3 regions of the Dechloromonas sp. ARDL1 genome follow, and region 3 is predicted to be linked to each of the others. Evidence: predicted binding sites of a transcription regulator. Region 3 holds the regulator's gene; each other region holds the start of a gene.
What was found. Region 3 encodes sigma-54, which starts transcription at its own class of promoters, with help from an activator protein. Its sites were predicted from a motif close to TGGCACGCTTNCTGCTNA; they were not measured.

Region 1: the regulator sigma-54 is predicted to act here: its motif matches at 3,965-3,982, upstream of AB6Q56_RS05745 (bactofilin family protein).
Region 2: the regulator sigma-54 is predicted to act here: its motif matches at 1,581-1,598, upstream of glnA (type I glutamate--ammonia ligase).

Annotation. Positions count from the first base shown of each region.
Region 1 covers NZ_CP168939.1:1,166,850-1,174,114, reverse strand. Annotated here, with positions in the region: gene AB6Q56_RS05765 (BON domain-containing protein) at 1-176, opposite strand, end outside; gene AB6Q56_RS05760 (sigma 54-interacting transcriptional regulator) at 356-1,762, opposite strand; gene AB6Q56_RS05755 (permease) at 1,759-2,298, opposite strand; gene AB6Q56_RS05750 (sensor histidine kinase) at 2,288-3,691, opposite strand; gene AB6Q56_RS05745 (bactofilin family protein) at 4,028-4,585, shown strand; gene AB6Q56_RS05740 (N-acyl amino acid synthase FeeM domain-containing protein) at 4,618-5,247, shown strand; gene ettA (energy-dependent translational throttle protein EttA) at 5,362-7,026, shown strand; gene AB6Q56_RS05730 (hypothetical protein) at 7,121-7,265, opposite strand, start outside.
Region 2 covers NZ_CP168939.1:3,178,857-3,186,121, forward strand. Annotated here, with positions in the region: gene glnA (type I glutamate--ammonia ligase) at 95-1,510, opposite strand; gene AB6Q56_RS15785 (cation diffusion facilitator family transporter) at 1,696-2,865, opposite strand; gene AB6Q56_RS15790 (rhodanese-like domain-containing protein) at 2,913-3,365, shown strand; gene nadA (quinolinate synthase NadA) at 3,408-4,505, shown strand; gene AB6Q56_RS15800 (endonuclease/exonuclease/phosphatase family protein) at 4,513-5,271, shown strand; gene clsB (cardiolipin synthase ClsB) at 5,261-6,445, shown strand; gene gluQRS (tRNA glutamyl-Q(34) synthetase GluQRS) at 6,435-7,265, opposite strand, start outside.
Region 3 covers NZ_CP168939.1:3,891,613-3,898,877, reverse strand. Annotated here, with positions in the region: gene AB6Q56_RS19285 (response regulator) at 1-1,037, shown strand, start outside; gene ttcA (tRNA 2-thiocytidine(32) synthetase TtcA) at 1,130-1,993, shown strand; gene AB6Q56_RS19275 (FHA domain-containing protein) at 2,070-2,966, shown strand; gene AB6Q56_RS19270 (hypothetical protein) at 3,024-3,281, opposite strand; gene hprK (HPr(Ser) kinase/phosphatase) at 3,331-4,266, opposite strand; gene ptsN (PTS IIA-like nitrogen regulatory protein PtsN) at 4,276-4,722, opposite strand; gene hpf (ribosome hibernation-promoting factor, HPF/YfiA family) at 4,771-5,094, opposite strand; gene AB6Q56_RS19250 (RNA polymerase factor sigma-54) at 5,110-6,567, opposite strand; gene lptB (LPS export ABC transporter ATP-binding protein) at 6,592-7,265, opposite strand, start outside.

The DNA of each region.
Region 1 (7,265 bases), 1.8 Mb from region 3:
ATGTCGGTACGCAACACCGTTTCGACTCTCTCCCCCAGCGCGGCATCCTGTGCTTCGTTATTGGCCACCATGGCGGCGAGCACTTGCGGATCTTCGGTCGCGGCAGATGACAGGCCGAGCCCGACGAAGGTAGCGGCAGCGACCAAGGCGACGACAAAAAAATTGGATTTGAGCATGTTGTTTCCCTTCTTGTAGTGTGTGCTCAGTCCTATTGCGATCTTCGTGCCAGAAGAAAATTTTTCAATAAATTCAACAAGAAAAACCTTATTCAGCAGCAACGAACCACATCTAACGTCGTGCGCTGGCGACATGCAGTCGCCCGGTGCTTTCGCTCGAAAACACCGGGGCAGCGAAATCAGCGCTCGAGCAGCGGCCCGCCTTCGCTGCGGAACATGGCCGGGGTCAGGTCGTGCTTTTGCAACAGGCGATAGAACTCTGTCCGGTTGCGTTCGGCAATCCGGGCGGCATCGGCCACGTTGCCGTCGGTGAGCTTGAGCAGCTGGACGAGGTAGTTACGTTCGAAACGCTGCTTGGCATCGGCGTAGGTCAAGGCATCCATGGCCGGTACGCGCAGGGCGCGCTGGACCAGTGCGGCGGGGATCAGCGGCGTCGAGGTCAGCGCGCAACTCTGCTCGACGACGTTGAACAACTGCCGGACGTTGCCCGGCCATGAGGCCGTCGCCAGCGCCTCCAGCGCATCCGGTGCGAAACCGTTGATCGGCTTGCCATATTTGACGGCAAGCAGGCCGGCGAAATGGGTGGCGAGCAGCGGGATATCCTCGCGCCGCTCGTCCAGCCTCGGCAGGGTCAGCGACACGACATCGAGCCGGTAGTAGAGGTCTTCACGGAACTGTCCTTCGGCCATGGCGGCGTCGAGGTCGCGATGGGTGGCGGAAAGCAGGCGAACATCAACCGGTTCAGCCTTGGTCGTGCCAACCGGCCGCACGACACGTTCCTGCAGCACGCGCAGCAGTTTGACCTGGAGCGCCAGCGGCATGTCGCCGATTTCGTCGAGAAAGAGCGTGCCGCCATTGGCGGTCTGAAACAAGCCGACACGGCTGGTGGCGGCGCCGGTGAAGGCACCCTTGGCGTGGCCGAAGAGTTCGGATTCGAGTAATTGCTCGGGAATGGCGCCGCAATTGATGGCGACGAAAGGCCCCTTGGCGCGCGGGCTGGCGCGATGGATGGCGCGCGCCAGGACTTCCTTGCCGGAACCGCTTTCGCCGCGGATCAGCACGCTGGCATCGGAAGCCGCAACCATGCGCGCATCGGCCATCAGTGCTGCCATGCGGCTGCTGCGGAAGATGACGCCCTCCATCCATGCGTCGCCGCCTTCCGCAACCGTGGCTTCTTCGTCGCCGCTGGGCAGGCTGGGCTCCGATAACTGCAGGGCACGGTCGATTTTTTCGAGCAGTATCTGGCTATCGAAAGGCTTGGTCAAATAACCGAAAACGCCACGCGAGGTGGCATCGACGGCATCGGGAATATTGCCGTGGGCGGTAAGCAGGATGACCGGCAGGGTCGGCCGCGTGCGGCGGATTTCCTCGAACAGCGCGAGACCGTCCTGCCCCGGCAGACGCACATCGCTGACCACGACACGCGGGGAATCTACTGCAATGCGAGCCAACGCCTGTTCGGCCGAACCAACCGCCGTCACCCGAAAGCCACGCGCCTTCAGGCGCATGGTGAGCAAACGCAGGATATCCTCGTCGTCATCCACGACCAGCACATGGGCGCCCTCGCCTCGCAGTACCGGCCTCATCGCTTGCCCCCTTCAGGCTTGCCCGAACGCGGACGGGGCGTCAGGGTGCGCTCGATGTCGGCCAGACTATCGAGCTTGTCCTGCAATTCACCGACCTTGCGCTGGCTATCCTTCAATTGCTGCCCCTGCCGGTCGAGCTGGTTCTCTAGTTTCAGGCGCTCGAGATAATTGTCGGCGACCTGCCGGGCCAGCGGCTGGAACGGGACGGCCGACGGGTCGCTGGACTTGAGCACACTGTCGAGTAATGCCAAGCCCTTGGCCAGATCCTGCTGCACACGCGGATGACCGAGCAACATGGCCATGCGGAGCTGGGTATAGGGTGTTTGCGGAACAGCCACCAATATCATGCGCTCTCGGCCGAGTTCAGCCGATGTCATTCTGGCGAGGCCTTGGTAGTAGATGAGTGCCGCTTCCGGCGTGGTTTCATCGTTCCGCACGGGTTTTTTGGCGGTTGGCAGCGCCGTACACGCTGTCAGCATGGCCGCCAGCAGCAGGCCGCACAGCCCACGATGAAGAAAATTTTTTTTACTGCTCATCAGGTATTTCCACGCAAAAATGGGCGCCGCTTTCCTGCGGCACCAGATAAACCCTGCCCCCCATGGCGCGCACCAGCTCACGCACGATGGAGAGGCCAACCCCGCTGCCCTGGCGTGGCGCCGGCGCCACGCGCTGCCCCTGAACGAACGGATCGAAGATTCTTTGCCTGTCCTCCTCGGCCACGCCCGGCCCCTGGTCGATGCACTCGAAGCGGCACAGGCCGTCGATACGGCTGACGACCATACGGATTTCACCGCCATCCGGACTGAAGTCAATGGCATTGGACAGCAGGTTGTCGAGAACCACAGCCATCTTCTCGGCATCCAGCATCACCATCTGGTCCGGTGCCTCGACCACAACCCTGAGCTGGCGCGCCTGGCTGTGCAACTCCCGACGCTGAACCACGCCGGCCAGCAGTTTTTTCGGTTTGATTGGCGCCAATTGCAGGCGCCGTGCGTCGAAGGCTGCTGCATTCAGCGTCAGCAGGCTTTCGATCTGCTCCTGCAGCACGCGCACGTTATGCTGCAGGATATCGACCACCTCGCGCTGCGCTCCATCGAGCGGCCCGGGAACCTCCTCGCGCAACAGCGAAACGCCCTCCTTCAGGGCTGTGAGCGGGGTCTTGAGTTCGTGCGATACGTGGCGCAGGGCCCGCTCGCGGTCGGCCTCCAGCTCTGCCAGGCGCTGGCGCAACCAATCGAGCCGCTTGCCGAGCTGACGCAAGTCGGCCGGACCGCCGACAGTGATCGGCGCATCGAACCGGCTGGCGCCGAGGCGTACGATGGCCTGTTCGAGGTGGCGCACCGGGCGCACCAGCCACCAGCCCATAGCCAGCGCCACAAGCAGCGCCCCGAGCAGGGCCAGCCCGATGCGCCCGCCCAGCTTGAGGCGCGCCGCTTCCAGCTCATCCAGTGTTCTGCGGTTCTGTTCCTCAACCCAGCGCTGCCCCGCCTGCTTGAGCAGCCCGTTCAGCTCGGCCATGCGCGACAGAAGCGGAATGATCTCGGCCTGCGGAATATTCTGCTCCAGGCCGCTGCGCAGCGCCTCGGCCACCATGCGCCAGCCGCCGAGCAAGGGCGGCAGGGGCTCGGCAGCCATGCCGTCGAGCCGATCGACGACCGCCAGCGACTGCGCCAGATGCTCGTCGAAACGCTGGCGAAACACCGGATTATCGAGGACGAGGTATTGGCGGGCGCTACGCTCGATATCGACCGTACGCTCACCTAATTCCTGGATGGCCGCTGTCAGCAGAATGGCCTGCTCACTGCTGTTCCGGCTCTGATTGACCAGGCGTTCGACGACCAGCCAGCTTTGTATGGCAACCCCGCCCAGTAGCAGGACGATCAGCGTGAAGCCGAGCAACATGCCCTGGCGGAAGGAAATACGGTTCATTTGTGTGCTGATTTAAAAACCCCCATCCAGTTTAGCGGCCAGCCGCGCCTGCCCGGCCACCGAAATCTCCTGAAAAAGAAAAAATTTCTCCATACAAATCAGTTGATTACATTAACGTCGTATTTTAACGACAACCCCTCGCTCAAGCCTAGACGGCTTTCCGTGAAAGCCCAAAAAAACCTGTCGCCAATCGACGACACGGAAGTCGTTTTTTCATTGAATTAGCTTTAATTAAAAACGCTAATTCATTGTTTTATATTCAATTTAATAACATGGCACAGTTATCGCAATACGAAGCCGAACGATTTTTTTAAAAACCTCATCACGGGAGTTTTCATGTTCAGCAAACCGACCATCACCACCCGCAACGACAGCATCACCCGCAAGGAGGTCCGCAGCGTTCTCGGATCGGGCAGCGGCCTCGCAGGTGCGGTCCCCGAACCCAAGGTTGTCACAGAGCCCCCTGCCGCCATGGAAGAGAAATCGAGCGCCGCCGAAACCGAAGCCCCGGTCGCCGCCCGCCTCATCGTTGGCCCCGACGTCAAGCTCAAGGGTGCCGAAATTCTCGATTGCGACACGCTGGTCGTCGAGGGCCGGGTCGAAGCCACCATGGACAGCCGCGTCATCCGCATTGCCGACAAGGGCGCCTTCTCCGGCAAGGTCAGCATCGATGTGGCCGAAATTCATGGCAGTTTCGACGGCGAATTGACGGCGCGCTCACAACTGATCATCCACGCCACCGGCAAGGTCAGCGGCAAGATTCGCTATGGCAAGCTGGTCATCGACGAAGGCGGAGAACTGTGCGGCGATATCAATTCCCTCTCCTCCGAAAAACCCGCCCAGCGCTACCAGCGCGACGAACCGGTCCTGCCCCTCAGTGCAGTCGCTGGTTGATTACTTGATAAGCCCCCCATAGAATGCCCGCCATGCAAAATGCATCACTCTTTCACACCACGCTTCCCCGCCTCTTGGACACCGAGCTACTGACCGAAGAACCCGGCCCGTCCTCAGAAACGGCTGCGCCCGTTGATGCCCCGGAGTTGATCGTCGCACCCGCCGTAACCTATACCCAGCTTCGTGCCTGCGGCAGCCTGGTCCGCCGCATGTATGCCTGGCGCGGCTACCGACTCGTACCCAACCGCCTGCAACCGGCTGATCCCAATCATGTCACTATCGGCGTCTGGCTCGCTGGCGAACTGGTCGCCACGGCTACCGCTTCGCGCGACTCGGCAACGGGACTGCTGGCGGATGGCCTCTACAAGGACGAGATGGCCCGCTTGCGCGGCCAGTCGCGGGTGGTCTGCGAAGTCACTCGCCTGGCGGTCGACCTCGACTGCCACGACCCCGAACTGCTTAACGCCCTGTTCATGGCCGTTTACCAATACGTACGTGCGGTTTTTGGCGGCACCGAACTGGTCATCGAGGTCAATCCACGCCATGCCGGCTACTATCGCCGGACCATGGGTTTCCAGCAGATCGGCGGCCTGCGTACATGCCCGCGCGTCGATGCACCGGCCGTCCTGTTGCACCGTACGCTGGGCCACATCCACGACTGATCTCCTTAGCCGCCACAAGGCGGTTTTCCAGCCTTCGCCCAGCGAAGGCTGGTTATTTGCGCTGAAGCCCCGTAGACTTCGCCCTTTGATTATTTTCCTTTCAGGCAAGCGCAAATGGCTCAATACGTCATGTCCATGCTACGGGTCAGCAAGATCGTCCCGCCCAAGCGTCAGATCATCAAGGACATTTCCCTGTCCTTCTTCCCCGGTGCCAAGATCGGCCTGCTCGGCCTGAACGGCGCTGGCAAGTCCACCGTCCTTCGCATCATGGCCGGCGTGGACAAGGAATACGATGGCGAGGTCCAGCATCTGGCCGGCGTATCCATCGGCTACCTGCCGCAGGAACCGCAACTCGACCCGGCCAAGACGGTCAAGGAAGAAGTCGAATCCGCCCTCGGCGAAGTCATGCAGGCCCAGGCCAAGCTCGACGAGGTGTATGCAGCCTACGCCGATCCGGAAGCCGACTTCGACAAGCTGGCCGAGGAACAGGCCCGTCTGGAGGCGATCATCGCCACCTCCGGCTCGGATACCGAGCACCAGATGGAAATCGCCGCCGACGCGCTGCGCCTGCCGCCCTGGGATGCCACCATCGGCAACCTGTCCGGCGGCGAAAAGCGCCGCGTCGCACTGGCCAAGCTGCTGCTCGAAAAACCCGACATGCTGCTGCTCGACGAACCGACCAACCACCTCGACGCCGAATCGGTCGAATGGCTGGAACAGTTCCTCGTCCGTTTCCCCGGCACCGTGGTCGCCGTCACCCACGACCGCTACTTCCTCGACAACGCCGCCGAGTGGATTCTCGAACTCGACCGTGGCCACGGCATCCCCTGGAAGGGTAACTACTCCAGCTGGCTGGAACAGAAGGAAGCCCGCCTGGAAACCGAAAACAAGCAGATCGACGCCCACATGAAGGCGATGAAGCAGGAACTGGAGTGGGTCCGCTCCAATCCGAAGGCGCGTCAGGCCAAGTCCAAGGCCCGTCTGTCCCGCTTCGAGGAAATGTCCAGCCACGAATACCAGAAGCGCAACGAAACCCAGGAAATCTTCATTCCGGTCGGTGAGCGCCTGGGCGACCAGGTCATCGAATTCGATGGCGTCACCAAGTCCTTCGGCGACAAGCTGCTGATGGACAACCTGAGCTTCAGCATCCCGCCGGGTGCCATCGTCGGCATCATCGGTCCGAACGGCGCCGGCAAATCGACCCTGTTCAAGATGATCACCGGCCAGCAACAGCCGGACTCCGGGGAGGTGAAGATCGGCCAGACGGTCAAGATGGCCTACGTCGACCAGTCGCGTGACTGCCTCGACGGCACCAAGACCGTGTTCGACGAACTGGCCCAGGGCAGCGACATTCTGCAGATCGGCAAGTTCGAGATGCCGTCGCGCGCCTACATCGGTCGCTTCAACTTCAAGGGCGCCGATCAGGGCAAGCTGGTCGGCAACCTCTCCGGCGGCGAACGCGGCCGCCTGCACCTGGCGAAGACGCTGATGGGGGGCGGCAACGTCCTGCTGCTCGACGAACCGTCGAATGACCTCGACGTCGAAACCCTGCGCGCCCTGGAGGATGCCCTGCTCGAATTCCCGGGCTGCGCGCTAGTCATTTCGCACGACCGCTGGTTCCTCGACCGGATCTGCACGCACATCCTGGCCGCTGAAGGCGATTCGCAATGGACCTTCTTCCCGGGTAACTACCAGGAATACGAAGAGGACAAGCGCAAGCGCCTGGGCGAGGAAGGTGCCAAGCCGAAGCGGATTCGTTACAAGCCGATCACGCGCTGATCAAGGCGCAGACGAATTTCCGAAAGCACCAGAAAAAGAGGGCGCCACTTGGCGCCCTCTTTGTTTTACTAGCGAGCACTCCCCCCATCCCTGATTACCTGGGAGCGCCCTCACCCGACAGACTGATCTCGGTCAGCGTCAGAAAGCCATCCTTGGTATTCACGATCTTGTAGACCGCGTCCGGATTGCTACTTGCCTTCTTCAGCACCGCTTGCCACTCCATTTCGGCACTGCGCAGG
Region 2 (7,265 bases), 710 kb from region 3:
TTGTAACCTTTTCAGTGTACCGGACTTAACGCCAGGGCCATGAAAAAGTGGACAAAAAAAGGGCGGGAAACCCGCCCTTTTGCAACAGTGCCGATTACAGGCTGTAGTACAGGTCGAATTCGACCGGATGGGTCGTCATGCGGACCTTGTTGACTTCTTCCATCTTCAGGTCGATGAAGGCATCAATCCAGTCGTTGGAGAAGACGCCACCGCGGGTCAGGAACTCGCGATCCTTGTCCAGGTTTTCCAGCGCTTCTTCGAGGGAGGCGCAAACGGTCGGGATCTGTGCGTCCTCTTCCGGCGGCAGGTCGTACAGGTTCTTGGAAGCCGGATCGCCCGGGTGGATCTTGTTCTGAACACCGTCCAGGCCAGCCATCAACAGCGCGGCGAAGCACAGGTACGGGTTGGACAGGGGATCCGGGAAGCGGGCTTCGACGCGACGACCCTTGGTCGAGGCAACGAACGGGATACGGATGGAAGCGGAACGGTTCTTGGCGGAGTAAGCCAGCTTGACCGGCGCTTCGTAATGCGGAACCAGACGCTTGTAGGAGTTGGTGCCCGGGTTGGTAATCGCGTTCAGAGCCTTGGCGTGCTTGATGATGCCGCCAATGTAGTAGATCGCGAATTCGGACAGGCCAGCGTAGCCGTCACCGGCGAACAGGTTCTTGCCATCCTTCCAGACGGACTGGTGAACGTGCATGCCAGAACCGTTATCGCCAACGATCGGCTTCGGCATGAAGGTGGCGGTCTTGCCGTACTGGTGAGCCACGTTGTGGGTCACGTACTTCTGGATCTGGGTCCAGTCGGCGCGCTGCACCAGGGTGCTGAACTTGGTACCGATTTCGCACTGGCCGGCATTGGCCACTTCGTGGTGGTGAACTTCGACCGGCACGCCCAGGGCTTCCAGGGTCAGGACCATGGCCGAACGGATGTCGTGCAGGCTGTCGACCGGCGGAACCGGGAAATAACCGCCCTTGACGGCCGGACGGTGACCAGTGGCACCCTGGCCTTCATTCTTCTCGCCAGCGCCCCAAGAGGCTTCGGCAGAGTGAATCTTCAACTGGCAGCCGGACATATCGACCGACCATTCGACGCCGTCGAAGATGAAGAATTCAGGTTCCGGACCGAAGTAGGCGGTATCGCCCAGGCCGGAGGACTTCAGGTAGGCTTCGGCGCGCTTGGCGATGGAGCGCGGGTCACGGTCGTAGCCGCGGCCATCGGTCGGGTCAACGACGTCGCAGGTCAGAACGACGGTGGTTTCGTCGAAGAACGGGTCGACGTAGGCGGTGGCCGGATCCGGCATCAGCAGCATGTCGGAAGCCTGAATACCCTTCCAGCCAGCGATGGACGAGCCGTCGAAAGCGTGGCCGCTCTCGAACTTGTCTTCGTCGAAGTGGGAAACCGGCACGGTGACGTGCTGTTCCTTGCCACGGGTGTCAGTGAAACGGAAATCGACGAACTTGGCGTCGTTTTCCTTGACCATCTTCATCACGTCTTGCGGGGTTGCCATAAGAGTCAGTCTCCAAAGAAAACAAGGTGCCGGCAGGACCGGCGACAATCAATAATTCAGCCCCAAGCCTTTAGCAGAATGCATGCCAAGCGCCGAAGTCAATTTTTCTATTCTGCCACAATGAGATGCTGGCGATAAGCAGAGAATAGCCGCACCAAAATCGTGCAAAAAACACAAAGCACGCACTACTTTGGTGCAACCATGCAATTAAGCGAGATGCTGCGCACCACGGCATGATTGCGCAGGCGCTCGGCAATCCCCGCTTCCGCCTGCCTGAGCGTCTCGCCGTTCTCGAAAAATGCATGTTCCAGGAAAACCTCAACCTCGACCTTTCCGTTGAGGTAATGCAGCACGACCTTCTCCGGCGCTGGCAGGTCTGCCAGCAAGGGCCGCAACTCATGGAGCAGAATTTCGCGCGACGGCAGACGGGGAGCAAGGAGGTCGAGGTCCATGTCGTCCTCGGGATCGATATGCACCAGCACATCCAGCACTTCGGGATGTTCCTTCAATACGCGGGCTCTTGCCAACTCGGCGATGCGATGCCCTTCGGAGACACTGATCCGCGCATCGACCTGAACATGGGCATCGACCAGCGCCTGATGCGCCATGCGCCGCGTACGCAACTCATGCAGACCGAGAACTCCCGGCGTTGCCACCAGAGTCTGGCGGATGGCCTCGACCTGCACCGCATCGAGCCCGGTATCGATCAGCTCCCTGAAGGCGCCCCAAGCCAATTCCGCCCCCATGCGCAAGATCATGAAGCCCATGAGTGCCGCCGCCAGCAGATCGAGGAAGGACCAGCCCAGCAGCGCGCCGCCGATACCGACCACCACGACCAGCGCCGATGCCGCATCGGCCCGGGTATGCAGCGCATTGGCCGTCAGCAGTTGGGAACGCTGGCGTTCGGCGACGCGAATCAGGTAACGGTACAGCCCCTCCTTGGAAACCACGGTGGCAATGGCCACCCAAAGGGCGGAAAGCTCGACGACCGGAAGGGCATCGATATGCTGCAGGCGCATCCCGGATTCCCAAAGAATGCCGCCACCGATCAGGGCCAGCGATGCCCCGAGCACCAGCGTTGCTCCGGTTTCCATGCGCGCATGGCCATACGGATGAGCCTCATCGGCCGGATGGGCGCTTTGACGACTGGCGTAGATCACTAGAAAATCGGAAAGCAGGTCGGAAAACGAGTGCAGACCGTGCGCCACCAACGACTGGGAATGCGCCAGCCAGCCGACAACAAGCTGGGCAACGGTCATCAGCAGGTTGACGGCAACGCTGACCCAGGTTGCTCTCTGCGCTTCGGCAGCCCGCTCGGCCATCGATGCCGCTGCCGGGTGTTCCCCTTGTGCCATGTGCTGTGCCCTATACTAACGGCCTGAGATTCTAGCAGTTGGACATTATGGGAAAGTTAACGGAAATCCTGAACCTCGCCGCAGAACGCGGCCGCGCACTCGAACGTCCCTACCAGGGCGAATTGACACCGGCGGAAGCCCACACATTATTGCAACTGGCCCCTGGTGCCAAGCTGGTCGATGTCCGCACGCGCGCCGAGTGGGACTGGGTAGGCCGTGTTCCCGGCGCTGTTGAAATCGAGTGGAACCAATACCCGGGCGGCGTCCGTAACCCAAACTTCGTCGCCGAACTGAAGCGCCAGGTCGATCCGCAAGCGCTGGTCGTCTTCCTGTGCCGCAGCGGCGTGCGCTCCATCGGCGCCGCCACGGCCGCCGCCGAGGCCGGCTACAACAACTGCTACAACATCCTCGAAGGCTTCGAGGGCGACAAGGATGCCAACGGGCATCGCGGCCACATCGGCGGCTGGCGCAAGGCCGGCTTGCCATGGATTCAGGGATAATACCGCGCGACCGAATTCAACGGCGCCATTCAGAGATCAGCAATGCAGACTGCCACCCTTTCCTTCTCTCCGTTCAACGCCCTGTCCGACGAGGCCTGTCACGAGCGCATCCGCGCCGCCCGCGCCAAGCTCGGCAAGAAGGCCGTGATCCTCTGTCACCATTACCAGCGGGCCGACGTTTACCAGTACGCCGACCTGACCGGTGACTCGCTGAAGCTGTCGCGCCTCGCCTCGCAGACCGACTCGGAATATGTCGTCTTCTGCGGCGTCCATTTCATGGCCGAAGTCGCCGACATCATGACCGCGCCCAACCAAACAGCCATCTTGCCCGACCTCGCTGCCGGCTGCTCGATGGCCGACATGGCCAACCTGGCCAAGGTCGAGCGCTGCTGGCGCGAGCTGAACGAGGTGCTGAACGCCGAGGAAGAAGTCACCCCGGTCACCTACATCAACTCGGCCGCCGACCTGAAGGCCTTCTGCGGCGAGCATGGCGGCATCGTGTGCACCTCGTCGAACGCCGGCACCATCGCCAAGTGGGCCTTCGAGCGCCGCCCGAAGGTGCTCTTCTTCCCCGACCAGCATCTCGGTCGGTGGACCGGCCACCAGATGGGCTTCGCCATGGACGAGATGGTCGTCTGGGACCCGGACCTCGAACTTGGCGGCCTGACCCCGGCGCAGATCAAGAAGGCGCGCATCCTGCTATGGAAGGGGCACTGCTCGGTGCACCAGATGTTCCAGAAGTCGCACATCGACGCCTTCCGTGCCAAGTATCCTGACGGCCAGGTCATCGCCCACCCGGAATGCAATTTCGAGGTGTGCGCCGCCTCCGACTACGTCGGCTCGACCGAGCACATCGTCAAGACTATCAAGGAAGCCCCGGAGGGCACGCGCTGGCTGGTCGGCACTGAGCTCAACCTGGTCGAACGCCTGGCCAAGGAAGTACTGCCGCAGAACAAGATCGTGCAGTTCATGGCGACCACGATCTGCATGTGCTCGACCATGCAGCGCATCGACCCGCAGCACCTGGCCTGGACACTCGAAAACCTGGCCGAGGGCAAGGTGGTTAACGCCATCCGGGTACCCGAACACGAGGCGAAGCTCGCCAAACTGGCCCTTGACCGGATGTTGGCGATTTCCTGAGGCGATGATGAACAAGCCCGAGTTGCACATCACGACGTTCAACATCCACAAGGGCTTTTCGCAGTTCAACCGGCGGATGATGGTGCATGAGCTGCGCGAGCGGTTGCGCGGCCTCAACCCGGACATCGTGTTCCTACAGGAAGTGCAGGGGCTGCATCTTGGCCACGCTGAGAACCACGACAACTGGCCAAGCTCGCCGCAACACGAGTTCCTCGCCGAAGAAGTCTGGGCCGACTGCGCCTACGGCCGCAACATGATCTACGACCATGGGCATCACGGGAACGCCATCCTGTCGCGCTTCCCCATCCTCAACAGTCACAACCAGGATGTCACCCATCTGCAGTTCGAGAAGCGCGGCCTGCTGCATTGCCAGATCAAGCTGCCGGAAGGGCCGGCTGCCCATTGCGTGTGCGTGCATCTGTCGCTGTTCGGCTACTCGCGCCGCCGGCAGATGGCCGCCCTCGCCGACTATCTCGAAAAAAGCGCCGATCCGAACGCACCGCTGATCATCGCCGGCGACTTCAACGACTGGGGCAACCGTGCCGGCGAGCACCTCGCCCGCCGCCTGCACCTGCACGAAGTGTTCAGCGGCCCGGCGGGCAGGCCGGCGCGCAGTTTCCCGGCCGCCATGCCGATGTTCCGCCTCGACCGCATCTACACGCGCGGCTTCGACATCAAACGGACGGAAGTGCATCACGGCCTGCCGTGGTCCAACATTTCCGACCACGCCGCGCTCTCGGCGCACCTGTCGAGGCATGGCCGCTGAGTATCTGCCGGGCAACCGGCTGACCTTGCTCAACTCGGGTGCCGAATACTTCCCTGCACTGCTCGCCGCGATCGCTGAAGCGCAAGTCGAGATCTACCTCGAAAGCTACATCTTCGCCAACGACGAAATCGGCCACGAGGTAGCTAGCGCCCTGTGCCAGGCCGCTGAACGCGGCGTCCATGTCAATCTCACCGTGGACGGCTTCGGCGCCCGAAACTTCGCTGCCGATTTCCTGCCCATGCTGACGGCGGCCGGCGTTCGGGCACTGTTCTATCGCCCGGAAATCGGCCGTTTCCACTTCAAGCGCCATCGCCTGCGCCGCCTGCACCGCAAGTTGGCGGTGATCGATGCGCGCATCGCCTTCGTCGGCGGCATCAACATCGTCGACGACAACAATGCGCCCACCACAATGCGCCCCCGCTACGACTACGCCGTGTGCGTCGAGGGTCCGACCCTCGCCCAGATGCACCGCGCGGTGCGCCGGATGTGGGAAATCGTCGCCTGGGCAAACTTCAAACGCCGATTCCGCCTCGCCCCGGTGGCCAGTCCTTGCTGCTCTCCCGCCGGCACGCAGTCCGCCGCCTTCCTGATCCGCGACAACATCCGGCATCGCAACGACATCCTGTATGCCTACCTCGACGCCATCGACGGCGCCCGGCATGAAATCCTGATCGCCAACGCCTATTTCCTGCCCGGGGTGCGTTTCGGCCGTGCGCTCTACGCCGCCGCCCGGCGCGGCGTACGCATCACCGTGCTGCTCCAGGGCAAGAGCGACCACCCGGTGCTGCGCTACGCCACCCAGACGCTCTACGCCGAGGCGATGCGCGCCGGCATCCGCATCTTCGAATACGAAAAGAGCTTCATGCACGCCAAGGTAGCGGTGGTGGATGGCGAATGGGCAACGGTCGGGTCATCCAACATCGACCCCTTCAGCCTGCTGCTCGCAAAGGAAGCCAACCTCGCGGTGCGCGACCGCCATTTCGCCGGACAACTGCAAGACAGCCTGCATGCCGCGATGGCCGAGGGTGCCCGGGAAGTGGTCCCCGAAGACGTCTCGCGCCTACCCTGGCATATCCGCCTCAGCCGTTGGCTGGCCTACGGACTCGTCCGCGCCGCTGTCGGTCTGGCCGGCTACGGCCAACGGCACTGGGAGGCCAAGGACGTCAGGGAATGACAATACCTCTTTGACGCGGCACGGCGCTGAATGACCAGTTCGCCAGCGCCCAAGTCCAGACCTCGCGCACACTGGCTGCCGCCAGCCCGGCCGAAACGGGCTGGCCGAGAAAGTGCAGCGCAGCGACCAGTTCGCCGGCAGCATCGGCAACATTCAACGGTGCCGCGCGTGTCTGCTTGGAGAGCTTCTCCCCGGCCGCATTGGTCGCCACCGGCAAGTGGGCGTAGGTTGGTGTGGCGCAGCCGAGGCAGCGCTGCAGCCAGATCTGACGTGGCGTCGAGGCCAGCAGATCGGCACCGCGCACAATATCGGTAATCCCCTGCCAGGCATCGTCGACGACCACCGCCAGCTGGTAGGCGAACAGGCCATCGGCACGCAACAGAACGAAATCGCCGACATCGCGTTCCAGCACCTGCGCGATATGGCCCTGCAAACGGTCGTCGAAGGCCATCTCCGACATATCGACACGCAGCCGCCAGGCTCGGGCCAAGCGCCCCACCGGCAGGCCGCTACGGCAGATTCCGGGATACACCATGCCGCCGTCGATGGCCGCCAGAGTGGCCGAATCGGCAATCTCCTTGCGCGAACAGGCGCAACCGTAAACCTTGCCGGCCGCCCGCAAGCTCTCCAGTGCTTCGCCGTAGGCCGCATGACGGCTGCTCTGATACACCACCAGGCCATCCCATTCAAAACCGAAGGCATCCAGCGTGCGCAGGATATCGTCGGCCGCCCCCGGCACATTGCGGGGCGTGTCGATATCCTCCATGCGTACCAGCCACTCGCCGCCCTGCGTGCGGGCATCGAGACAGCTGCCGAGCGC
Region 3 (7,265 bases):
ACAAGCAGGAGGTCATTTTCGACGCCTTCGCTCAGGAGGACACGTCAACGACCCGGAAATACGGTGGGACTGGGCTCGGCCTATCAATCTGCCGGCGCCTCGTCGAATTGATGCGAGGATCGATGTGGCTGCACAGCAAAGTCGGCGAGGGAAGCACCTTTCATTTCTCCCTGCAACTCCGGCTAGCCGACAGCAAGGGATTTGATGCGCCACCTGTCGTCGATGTAAAAGGGCACCATCTGCTGGTGGTCGATGACAACGCAACCAATCGTCGGATTCTGAAAGGCATGCTGGCCACCATGCAGGTCACCGCGCAATGCGTCGACTCTGGTGCCGCCGCACTGAGGGCGATGCGAAACACTGACAAGCCAATCGACTGCATCCTGCTCGATGCGCAGATGCCGGAAATGAACGGCTACGAACTCGCCAGCCGACTACGTGCCGAGCACAAGGTGCTCCCGCCGATGCTCATGCTTTCTTCCGGTGCCTCACGGGGCGACGCCCTGCGCTGCGAGGAATCCGGAATCGCCGGATTCTTCGCCAAGCCGATTTCTAATGACGCGTTGATGACCACCCTCGGACGCCTGTTCGCGGCCCCGGCGCTCCCGCCGGAGGGTAATCCCCTGCTCACCCGCCACGCCCTGCGCGAATCCCAGCAATCACTGCGAGTCCTGCTGGTTGAAGATCATCACACAAACCAAAAACTCGCCCTGGGACTGCTCGCCAAATGGGGACACGAAGCCACGCTGGCGCAAAACGGCCAGGAGGCGCTGGATATTCTCAGCAACCACCGCTTCGACGTCATCCTGATGGATATGCAGATGCCGGTCATGGGCGGCATCGAGGCCACGCAACACATACGGGCGCGCGAAACCTCGCAGGGCCTGCCCCGGACACCGATCATTGCCATGACCGCCGCCGCCATGCATGACGACAGGGAGGCCTGCATTACCGCAGGTATGGACGACTACCTATCCAAGCCAATCAAGGTCAGGGAATTCCAGCAAAAACTTGCCGCCTATGCCCGAACTGTCTGATTAGACATCGAAAATTACCTGTCCGACAGCTTATCCAGAGAGTAAACTTGCGGCTTTTCGCAATCGCGGGTCGGGTCACTCCGTCAGTCACAATGAACAGCTCCAACACCCTGCAAAAACTCCGCAAGTTCCTCGAAGGTCGCACCGGCAAGGCGATCATCGACTACAACATGATCGAGGACGGCGATACCGTGCTCGTCTGCGTTTCCGGCGGCAAGGATTCCTATACCCTGCTCGCCATGCTGATGGCCCTGCAGCAGCGCGCCCCGGTCAAGTTCCGCCTGATCGCCATGAATCTCGATCAGAAACAGCCCGGCTTTCCGGCCGATGTCCTGCCGAATTACTTCAAATCGATCGGCATCGACTATCGCATCATCGAATCCGACACCTACTCCATCGTCAAGGACAAGATTCCCGAAGGCAAGACCACCTGCTCGCTCTGTTCCCGCCTGCGCCGGGGCATCATCTACCGTACCGCGAAGGAGTTGGGGGCCAACAAGATCGCCCTCGGCCATCACCGGGACGACATGGTACATACGCTCTTCCTGAACCTGCTGTTCGGCGGCAAGATCAAAGCCATGCCCCCCAAGCTGGTCACCGACGACAAGGCCCATGTCGTGATCCGCCCGCTCGCCTATTGCGCCGAGGTCGATATCGCCAAATTCGCCCGTGGCATGGAGTTTCCGATCATTCCCTGCAACCTGTGTGGCTCTCAGGACAATCTGCAGCGCCAGAAGATTCGTGAAATGATGCAGGAATGGGATAAACGCTACCCGGGACGTACCGAATCGGTATTCACCGCCATGCAGAATGTTGTTCCATCGCACCTGGCCGATCTGGACCTCTTCGACTTCCATGGCCTGACCCTCGACACCCCGGTCGACGAGGGCGATATCGCCTTCGATAGCCCCGAAATGCCTATCAGTGGAACCATCCCTATAAGTCTAAAGGCATAATGCATAATGAGGGCAGAGCAGCATATAATCTGCTTTCGATAATTTTTCCATTTCCATTTCCGGTCCTGGCTAAGCAATGAGCGCTACGCAACGCAGATTGACGGTCATGTTCGCCGACGTTTCCGGCAGTACGGCGCTTTTCGAAAAACTAGGCGACCGGGAAGCCATGCATGCCGTCGAGCGCTGCCTGAAGCGCATGAAGCGCTCCATCGACGGCTACAAGGGAAAGACGGTCCAGATTGTCGGCGACGAATTACTGGCCGCCTTCGAGACTGCCGAAGAGGCCTGCCAGGCTGCAATCGACATGCAACAACGCATCGCCGACCTGCCACCGGTTTCCGGCCTGAAGCTGACTATCCGTATCGGTCTCCACAGCGGGGTCGTGCAGGAAAGCGAGGGCAAGCTGAGTGGGGCGGCTGTCAGCACGGCGGCACGCATCGCCGGCATTGCCCGACGCGACCAGATCCTGTGTAGTTCGGAGCTGGTCGGGGAGCTGCCTCAACCCGGGATCATCACCGTCGATCCCATGCCCAAGCTGGGCACCGTTGCCGAAAACGGAACCGAACTATCGCTCTTTCAGGTGCACTGGCCCAGCTACCAAGGAACCTCATCACCCCTCTCGACTTTCGGCGAAGTCAGCCGTCTTCCAGTCGAACGCCTGTGCATCCGTTATCGCGGCAAGGCCTTTCTGGTCGATGAAAAGACCCCGGTCCTCACAATCGGCCGCGACCTCGGCTGCAAACTGACCATCGACGACCGCAAGGCTTCGCGCCAACATGCCCGCGTCGAACGCCGCAACGACGGCTTCTACCTGATCGATACCAGTACCAATGGCACTTTCGTGACCTTGTCCGGCCGCCAGGAAGTCATGGTTCGCCGCAATGAGATGCAACTCGACGGCAAAGGCAAATTCGGGTTCGGCAGCTCCGCCAACGACCCACAGTCGGACCTCGCCGACTTCGAGCATCTGTAAACGGCAATCGGCCGCCTGAAGGCGGCCGACGTCGGATATATTTCTTCTCGGTTCGGATTACTTTGCGGCAGCGTCAGCCGAGCATTTCTTCATGAAGCTGTTCTTGGCGGCACCGGCCAGTTTCTTTTCCTTGGCCTTTGCGGCGCACTCGGCGTTTTCGGCGGGAGCCCCGGCGTCGGCTTGGCATTTCTTCATGAAACTGTTCTTGGCAGCGCCAGCCAGCTTCTTTTCGGCTGCGCGGGCAGCACAATCGTCGGCGGCATAAACGGCATTGGCGGAAAACGCGACAAGCAGCAGCGCGATCAGTTTTTTCATGGTGGATGTCCCCCGTAGTGTGCAAAAACGCCGACGTACTATCAGCGATTCATGCGTCATCGTCAAGCATCATGCGCTGCTGGCGATCCATGAAATCCTGCAGGCTATCGATGCCCCGCAATTGCAGGATGGTGTTGCGTACCGCCGCCTCGAGCAGGACCGCCAGGTTGCGACCGGCCGCCACGGGAATGACGACCTTGCGCACCGGAACCCCCAACACCTCCTGGGTCTGGGCATCCAGGGGGAGACGGGGCGCATCGGCTGCGGCAGCCGTCTTTTGCAGATGAACAATCAGCTTGAGCTTCATTTTCCGGCGCGAGGCGGTTTCGCCGAAGATGGTCCGGATATTGAGCAGCCCGAGCCCACGCACCTCGAGGAAATCCCGCAGCATGCCGGGGCAGCGGCCTTCGATGGTGGTCGGCGCAATTCGTGCCATCTCGACCACATCGTCGGCGACCAAGCCATGCCCCCGGGAGATGAGTTCGAGTGCCAGTTCCGACTTGCCGACCCCCGAATCGCCGGTAATCAGTACGCCCATCCCCAGGACATCCATGAAGACGCCATGGAGGCTGACGGTGTCGGCGAGGCGGGCCGATAGATAGATACGCAGCAGGTCGATGACTGCCGAGCAGGGCTTGGGCGAGTTGATCAACGGCGTACCTGTCTGGGTACAGGTTTCCACCACTTGGGACGGCGGCGTCAGGCCATCGGCGACAATGACGGCTGGCGGCTGAGCACTGAGCAGGTCGACAAACATCTGGCCGAAACGCCGCTCGCCAATGTGCATCGCCCAGTCATACTCGGCCAGGCCAAGCACCTGCACACGCTCTGGGTGAATGATGTTGATATGACCAACCAAATCGGCCCCGTAGCTGTTGGAGCCCTTGATTTCGATGCGACGGTCTGCGTTCTGACCAATATGCCAGTTCAGCAGCAACTTTTCCCGATTATCCTTGTATAGCTGAACCAGACTGACGTGACGCACGACTGGAACTCAGGACTGAAATAGCGCTAAAACCGCGGTCGAATCGGCGGCCGTCTGCAGCTTCTCCCGGAATCCCCGGTCCGAAAAACGCTGGGCCAGTTCCGAGAGGATCTGGAGGTGCTGCTCGGTCGCCTGCTCGGGAACGAGCAGGACAAACAACAGGTCGACCGGCCTGCCGTCCGGAGAGTCGAAGGGCACCGGTGTTGTCAGGCGCATGAATGCGCCGGCAGCCTGCTTGAGGCCCTTGATGCGCCCATGCGGAATGGCGACGCCTTGACCCAAACCGGTGGAACCGAGTTTTTCACGGGCAAACAGGCTGTCAAAAATGGTCGAGCGGGCCAGACCCAGACGGGTTTCGAACAGGATGCCGGCTTGTTCGAAAACGCGTTTCTTGCTGCTGGCTTCGAGATTCAGCAGCACCTGATCGGCACTCAGTAGATTGTTGAGAGGGTTCATAAGAGTGGATAAAACAAAGCCGCAGCTTACGCTGCGGCCATTGGGCGCTTATTCGGCGGCATGCAGCCCGGGCTTTTCACCGCGATGGTGATCCTGGACCTTTTGCTTGTGCTTCTGGACCTGTCGGTCAAGCTTGTCGAACATCGAATCGATGGCGGCATAGAGATCGTCGCCGGACTCTTCGACATGCATGTCCTTGCCCGGAACGTGCACGGTGACTTCAGCCTTCTGCTTCAGCTTTTCGACAGACAGCACCACGTTGACGCCGGTCACTTTATCGAAGTGACGGACCACGGGATCCAGCTTGTTTTCCACGTATTCGCGCAGTGCGGGGGTTACTTCGATGTGATGACCACTGATCTGCAGATTCACTTTTTTCTCCTCTCTCTACAGGGTCTTGCGTAAATTGACCGGTGGGATGTTGAGCGACTCGCGGTATTTGGCTACCGTACGTCGGGCAACTACGATTCCCTGCTGGCCTAGTATTTCGGATAATTGGCTATCCGACAAGGGCTTCTTGCCTTCCTCGGCTCCGATCAATTGCTTGATCAAGGCCCGGATGGCCGTGGCAGAACAAGCCCCACCGGTATCGGTGGCGACATGGCTGCCGAAGAAGTATTTCAGTTCGAAAATGCCGCGCGGCGTGGCCATGTATTTCTGGCTGGTCACGCGCGACACCGTCGATTCGTGCAGGCCGAGGATGTCGGCGATTTCACGCAGGACCAGTGGCCGCATGGCGACTTCGCCATGCTCGAAGAACTGGCGCTGGCGGTCGACAATGGCCTGCGTGACGCGATGGATGGTATCGAAGCGCTGCTGGACGTTCTTGATCAGCCAACGAGCCTCCTGCAACTGGGTGGACATGTTGCCGTTGCCGCGCCGCTGCTTGGCGAGAATCTCGGCATACAAACGGTTGATGCGCAGACGGGGATAGGCGTCCGGGTTGATGTAGGCCGTCCACTTGCCCTTGAGCTTTTTCACAATCACGTCAGGCGTGATGTAGCGTGCCTCGACCTGAGCATAGCCAGCAGCCGGACGCGGGTTCAGGCTGGTGATCAGGGATTGGGCGGCCTTCAGATCCTCGTCGTCATAGCCGGTGACTCGACGCAACTTGGCGAAATCGCGGGCCGCCAGCAATTCAAGGTGTTTCTCGACGATGACCAGCGCCACGTTGCGATCGTACTCGTCCGGCAAGGCCTTCAGTTGCAGGCGCAAGCATTCCTGCAGATTGCGCGCACCGATTCCGGTCGGGTCGAAGTTCTGGATGTGACGCAGCGCGATTTCGAGCTCTTCGAGCTCGATCTCGTATTCCGGCGGCAGGGTTTCCCACAGCTCCTGCAGGGACGCCGAGAGGTAGCCGTCGTCGTCGAGCGCTTCGATCAGGAAGCGAACCAGACTGCGGTCGCGCTCATTCAGCTGGGTCATCCCGAGTTGCCAGCCAAGATGCTCGCGCAGGCTGACGTTGGCAGCATGAATATCCTGGCTGTCGCTGTCATCGTCTTCGTCGCGGCCGGCTCCGGTAAAAGTGCCAGCATCGGAAGCCCAGCGGTCGTCATCGACCTCGGAAGGCGAACTCGGCGGTTCGGTTTCGCGGTCCTCGCGCGGCTCGCGCTCTTCACTGCTCTCGCTGCGCGACTCCTCGTTGCGCGGGGAATCAAACTGCTGGGCGTTGGCGAACGACTCCGGCCCCTCGTCCTCGCGTTCCAGCATGGGATTTTCGAGCAGGTAGCGCTCGATTTCCTGCTGCATCTCGATGGTCGACAACTGCAGCAGCTTGATCGACTGCTGCAACTGCGGGGTCAGCGCCAGATGCTGGGATAGTTTGAGTTGGAGTGCCGGCTTCATCGGTTGGGGTCTGGTGCGGCTCGGTCAGAGCTTGAAGTGCTCGCCGAGATATACCTTGCGCACGCTTTCATTCTCCACGATTTCAGCTGGCCGTCCAGCAGCAAGTACATTACCGGCATTGATGATGTAGGCGTGATCGCAGATGCCGAGGGTCTCACGGACGTTGTGGTCGGTGATCAGCACACCAATGCCGCGCTCCTTCAGGAAGCGGATGATCTTCTGGATTTCCAGCACGGCGATTGGATCGACCCCGGCGAACGGTTCGTCAAGCAGGATGAAGCGCGGGCTGGTGGCCAGCGCCCGGGCGATTTCGACGCGGCGCCGCTCACCACCGGAGAGGGCGGCCGCATTGACGTGGCGCACGTGGTCGACATGCAACTCCTTGAGCAGGCCTTCCAGGCGGTCGTTCAGTTCGGCTTCGGGCAGCTTCTGCAGTTCGAGGACGGCGCGGATGTTTTCCTCGACGTTGAGCTTGCGGAAGACCGAGGCTTCCTGCGGCAGATACGACAGTCCGAGGCGCGCCCGGCTGTGCATCGGCTGGTGCGTCAGGCGGTTGTCGTCGATATGGACTTCACCGCCATCGGCCGCGACCAGGCCGACGATCATGTAGAAACAGGTGGTCTTGCCTGCGCCGTTCGGACCGAGCAGGCCGACCACCTCGCCCGACTTGACCTCGAAGGAAACGTCCTCGACGACGG